Regions from separate parts of the Pantoea sp. S18 genome, predicted to be linked through region 1. Evidence: predicted binding sites of a transcription regulator. Region 1 holds the regulator's gene; the other holds the start of a gene.

Evidence for each region. The regulator CRP, encoded in region 1, controls carbon source genes, mostly activating them, when cyclic AMP is high. The targets are predictions, from matches to a motif close to ATGTGANNNNNNTCACAT.
Region 2: the regulator CRP is predicted to act here: its motif matches at 1,444-1,461, upstream of VIJ98_RS13875 (NupC/NupG family nucleoside CNT transporter).

Annotation. Positions count from the first base shown of each region.
Region 1 is NZ_CP142688.1:3,926,942-3,930,032, reverse strand. Features, by position in the region: gene VIJ98_RS18330 (YccS/YhfK family putative transporter) at 1-952, opposite strand, end outside; gene crp (cAMP-activated global transcriptional regulator CRP) at 1,011-1,643, opposite strand; gene VIJ98_RS18320 (OsmC family protein) at 1,948-2,352, shown strand; gene VIJ98_RS18315 (phosphoribulokinase) at 2,404-3,091, opposite strand, start outside.
Region 2 is NZ_CP142688.1:3,009,151-3,012,241, reverse strand. Features, by position in the region: gene VIJ98_RS13875 (NupC/NupG family nucleoside CNT transporter) at 189-1,379, opposite strand; gene VIJ98_RS13870 (Nramp family divalent metal transporter) at 1,749-2,990, shown strand; gene VIJ98_RS13865 (DUF2502 domain-containing protein) at 3,037-3,091, opposite strand, start outside.

The DNA of each region.
Region 1 (3,091 bases):
GGCAGAAGTTACCGACCGGATTATCCGGATGCTGGCGCGCAATTTTCTCCAGCGCGCCGAGCTGTTTCTCCATGTGGAAACGGTCTGGCAGCTGATGGTAGAGAATCGCATCCGCCAGCACGCGCAGTCGCGCCGAGATGATTTTGGCGTTCCAGCGAATCACCGCTTCGGCGTGGCTCTCTTCAACCAGCCTCTGCACCTCTTCAGGCTGATGCAAACTCACCGAGATGTGTTCCTGTAAATCCAGCGCCACCTGGAAAGCGCGCGTCAGGCGTTTGTGGCTGTTATCGCGGCTGGCCGACAGCATATGCATTTGCTGGTAGCAGGTGGTGATGAGATCGACCGCCTTTTGCTGACGCGCCAGCAGCGGTGGCAGCGCTTTTTCTGGATCGGTCAGCTGCGTCAGTAAGGTATATTTGGCATCGCAATAATCGGCCAGCTCGCGGAACAGCAGGCTGAGCGATTCGCGCATCGGCTGCTCTTTCCACAGCCAGAACCAGAACCAGTTGAATAAGCCGTACCACAGCGTGCCGCCGATGTAGAGCAGCGGCGGCACCCACATCGGCATGCGTCCCACTAAGCTGAGCGTAAAGATGGCGGCGATGAGCGTTGCGGGCAGTAAGCGCGCATGCAGCGGACCGATTTCGCCGGTCACGCCAATCAGCAGCGGCAGCGCCAGCAAAATCAGCGGCAACGGAATCTGGTAAGCAGTAAGGATTTGCATCAGGAAACTGCCGGTGGCAAACAGCGAACCACCCACAATCAGGCGTTTGAAGAAGCGTTTGTGCGGCGTATCCAGCCCCGCCATGTTGCAGCAGGCAGGCACTAACGAGAACAGCAGACCTTTTTGCAGATCGCCAAACAGCCAGCCGAGAGCCACAGGCAGGCACAGCACCAGCGTTTGCCGCAGCGCATAGTTAACTTCGGGATGATAGATGATTCGGCGCCACATCAGCTCATCGCAAATAGAAACGGCGCGATGTTGCCATCACGCCGTGGGTGAGAAGAAATTAGCGGGTGCCGTAAACGACGATGGTTTTACCGTGTGCGGAGATCAGGTTCTGATCTTCCAGCATTTTCAGGATACGGCCCACGGTTTCGCGTGAGCAGCCCACGATCTGACCAATCTCCTGACGGGTAATTTTGATTTGCATCCCGTCTGGGTGAGTCATCGCATCTGGCTGTTTGGCCAGATTTAGCAGCGTTTGCGCGATACGTCCGGTTACATCGAGGAAGGCAAGGTTGCCCACTTTCTCAGATGTGACTTGCAGACGACGCGCCATTTGCGACGAAAGTCGCATTAAAATATCCGGGTTTACCTGAATCAGCTGACGGAATTTTTTGTATGAAATTTCAGCCACTTCGCAGGCAGACTTCGCACGTACCCAGGCACTACGTTCCTGGCCTTCTTCGAAAAGACCGAGTTCGCCGATGAAATCTCCCTGATTGAGGTAGGAGAGAATCATCTCTTTGCCTTCTTCATCTTTAATCAGTACCGCTACGGAACCTTTTACGATGTAGTACAGCGTTTCCGCTTTCTCACCCTGATGGATGAGCGTGCTTTTGGATGGATATTTGTGAATATGGCAATGGGACAGGAACCATTCGAGTGTAGGGTCTGTTTGCGGTTTGCCGAGAACCATTCGCTATTATCCTCTGTTGTAATCGTGCCCAAAATACAGGGGGCATTTTTCCCTGTCAGGCGGTTTAATCGTCGAGCGTTTCCAGTAATGGAAAAATTATTCCGGGTGGACTCTTAAGCTACGCTTTTGATTCTTCCGGCCTTCGTCTGTGATGACGAAAATATTTTCAGCACTGTTTGTAGCACAGCTTTTGCGAGCTGTCTTGTGTTGTCTCGCTTCAGCAAAAGGGGGATTACTCTGGATTGCTGTTTGTCAGGTGAAAGCGTACTCTGGCGGCAAAACCGCCGCTTCAGGAGAGAGAATAATGCAGGCACGAGTGAAATGGGTGGAAGGTCTTACCTTTCTCGGAGAATCCTCATCTGGCCATCAGGTATTAATGGACGGTAATTCCGGTGATAAAGCGCCAAGTCCAATGGAGATGGTGCTGATGGCCGCAGGCGGCTGTAGCGCCATTGATGTGGTGTCGATCCTGCAAAAAGGGCGCAGCGATGTGGCCGATTGCGAAGTGAAACTCACCTCAGAACGCCGTGAAGAGGCGCCACGCATTTTTACCACCATCAACCTGCATTTTATTGTCAGCGGCAAAGCGTTGAGCGATAAAGCGGTTGCGCGCGCGGTTGACCTGTCGGCAGAAAAATATTGCTCGGTGGCGATCATGCTTGGTAAAGGCGTGGAAATTACCCACAGCTATGAGGTTGTCGAGTTGTAATCGGTCGTAGGGGAGGCATTCATGCCTCCCTTTTCACAGCCCGCACCAAACCTACTCAATCCGTTTCCCTTCAATCAGTCGCTGAACCAGCGGCAGCATAATCAGCTCCATCGCCAATCCCATTTTGCCGCCCGGCACCACCAGCGTATTGATGTGGGAAATAAACGATCCCTGAATCATCGCCAGCAGATAGGGGAACGCGATGCCTTCCAGACCGCGAAAATGAATCACCACGAAGCTTTCGTCGAGCGAGGGAATTTCGCGGGCGGCAAACGGATTTGAGGTATCAACGGTCGGCACGCGCTGGAAGTTAATGTGGGTGCGCGAGAACTGCGGCGTGATGAAGTTAATGTAATCCTCCATCGAACGTACCACCGAATCCATTACTGCTTCGCGTGAATGTCCGCGCTCGCCGGTGTCACGCACCAGCTTCTGAATCCACTCAAGGTTAACAATCGGCACCACACCAACCAGCAGATCGACATGCTCCGCCACATTTTGCTGCTGCGTGACCACGCCGCCGTGCAAGCCTTCATAAAACAGCACATCGGTGTTTTCCGGCAGCGGCTGCCACGGCGTGAAAGTACCCGGCACCTGATTCCACGGCACCGCTTCATCGTAGGTGTGCAGATATTTGCGTGATTCGCCGAGGCCGGTTTGGCCGTAATGTTTGAACGTCTGCTCCAGTAGGCCGAAATCATTGGCTTCCGGGCCGAAGTAGCTGATGTGGCGACCGAGA
Region 2 (3,091 bases), 920 kb from region 1:
TTCTCCTGAAGTGACGTCATGGAGAAAAACTACGGGCGCAGGCGGTGTGAACGGAAATTCAATATTGTGCAAAGGTTTTGCGTTTCATGGTGAAGCGGGTGATGGCGGGGGAAACGCCGGGGCGAGGCGGGATAGAACCGATTGAAATAAATAAGAAGAGAAGGGCGAGCCGCAGCTCGCCCCTTTGATCAGAAGGCCAACACTAGGCCAGCGATAGCGGCTGAAAGCACGCTCACCAGCGTTGAACCGTACAGCAGTTTCAGGCCGAAGCGTGAAACCACGTTACCTTGCTCTTCGTGCAGACCTTTAATCGCGCCCGCCACAATCCCGATAGAGGAGAAGTTAGCAAAGGAGACGAGGAACACCGAGAGAATGCCTTCCGAGTGTGGCGACAGCTGACCGGCGATTTTCTGCAGATCCATCATCGCCACGAACTCGTTGGAAACCAGTTTGGTTGCCATGATGCTGCCCACTTGCAGCGCTTCGTGTGAAGGAACGCCCATCACCCACGCAAATGGATAGAACACATAACCCAGCACGCCCTGGAAGCTGATGCCGAAAATCAGATCGAACAGCGCGTTCAGACCGGTAATTAAGGCGATAAAACCAATCAGCATCGCAGCGACAATCATTGCCACTTTAAAACCGGCGAGGATGTATTCGCCCAGCATTTCAAAGAAGCTCTGGCCTTTGTGCAGGTCCTGCAATTGCAGATCTTCTTCGCTATCAACGCGGTACGGGTTAATCAGCGACAGCACGATAAAGGTGCTGAACATGTTCAGTACCAGCGCGGCCACCACATATTTTGGCTGCAGCATGGTCATGTAGGCGCCGACAATCGACATGGAAACCGTCGACATGGCGGTCGCAGCCATGGTGTACATGCGGCGTTGTGACATTTTGCCGAGGATATCTTTATAGGCGATAAAGTTTTCTGACTGTCCCAAAATCAGAGAGCTTACGGCGTTGAAAGATTCCAGTTTTCCCATACCGTTTACTTTTGACAGTACGGTACCAATACCGCGAATCACCCAAGGTAAGATGCGGAAGTGCTGCAAAATACCAATCAACGCAGAGATGAAGATGATTGGGCAAAGCACGTTGAGGAAGAAGAAGGCGAGACCTTTTTCACTCATATTGCCAAACACGAAGTTGGTCCCTTCGGCGGCATATTTGAGCAGATGATCAAAGAAGCCAGCGAAGCCCTGCACGAAGCCGAGACCGATGGAGGAGTTCAGGAAGAACCACGCCAACAACAATTCGATGACCAGAAGCTGTACGATAAAACGAAGACGGATGCTTTTACGATCGTTGCTGACCAGCAAGGCCAGCACCGCTACCACCACTAGTGCTAAAATAAAATGCAAAACATGGGACATGTCGGCTCCAAATTTGAGGAGGGTTGTATTTTGTTGCGTATTCTATGTAACGCGTTACTTAAAAACGAGATCAAAACCACATTATAAGTATTCGCTATCGCGATTTTTCTCAGATAAGTCTGACCGCTCACAACCCCATTACAAATCCATCACAAGAAATATCCACAAAAACATTGTCTATAAAATGACCCAAGCGTAGAGTCATTTGCGTTGCACGTATTTTTGGCAAGAACTGGCTTTACCGCAATGTATAGCAATGGCTATACTTCATAGCACCATCTATTAATACAATAACAATAACCAAATTTCATCTGCCTTGAATGACCCTTAATCTGGTCGGGTCAACAAGCGTTAAGACAGGGTAAAACTATGCTAGAAAGCCGCACCGCTGAGCGCGCCGCTCGCGGAGCCAGAAAGATCAAACTCGCGCTGCTGGGTCCCGCTTTTATCGCGGCGATTGGCTATATCGATCCCGGCAACTTCGCGACCAACATTCAGGCCGGCGCCGCCTACGGCTATAAGCTGTTGTGGGTGGTGGTGTGGGCCAACTTCATGGCGATGCTGATCCAGCTGATGTCCGCCAAGCTCGGCATTGCCACCGGCAAAAATCTTGCAGAACACATCCGCGATCGCTTCCCGCGTCCGGCGGTGTGGTTCTATTGGGTGCAGGCGGAAATCATCGCCATGGCCACCGATCTCGCTGAGTTTATTGGCGCAGCGCTCGGCTTCAAGCTTTTACTCGGCATTTCGCTGTTGCAGGGCGCGGTGTTAACCGGTATCGCGACTTACCTGATTCTGATGCTGCAAAGTCGCGGGCAGAAGCCACTGGAATTGGTGATTGGCGGCCTGCTGCTGTTCGTAGCGGCGGCGTATATTGTGGAGCTGTTTTTCTCCCAGCCAAAAGTGAGTGAGCTGGTGGTCGGTATGGCGCTGCCATCGTTGCCGACGTCAGATGCGGTCTTCCTCGCCGCTGGCGTGTTAGGCGCCACCATTATGCCGCACGTCATTTATCTGCACTCGGCGTTGACGCAGCACGGTAATAAAGGCAGCAAGGCGCAACGCTACAGCTCAACCAAGCTGGATGTGGCGATTGCCATGACCATCGCTGGCTTTGTGAACCTGGCGATGATGGCAACCGCCGCCGCAGCGTTCCACTTCAGCGGCCACTCCAGCATTGTCGATCTCGATCAGGCTTACTTAACGCTGCAACCGCTGTTGGGCCAAGCGGCGGCAATTGTATTTGGTTTGAGTCTGGTGGCCGCCGGTCTCTCATCTACCGTGGTTGGCACGCTGGCGGGACAAGTGGTGATGCAGGGCTTTATTCGTTTCCACATTCCGCTGTGGTTCCGCCGCACTATTACCATGTTGCCCTCGTTTATTGTCATCTGGGCGGGCTGGGATCCCACGCGCATTCTGGTAATGAGCCAGGTGCTGCTGAGTTTCGGTATCGCGCTGGCGCTAATTCCGTTGCTGTCATTTACCGGCAACCGGGAATTGATGGGTGATGAGATGGTGAACTCGCGCCTGATGCAGAATGCCGGACGGCTGATTGTGGTGCTGGTCATCGCCCTCAATCTCTACTTACTGGTCGGCGAAGCGCTCGGTTGGTAACGGACCTATAAAAGAAAAATCCCGCTCATTAGCGGGATTTTTTTGTTTAGTGATGATGGTGATCGCGGTGATCACGACGATCATCATGGCGATGATCGTGA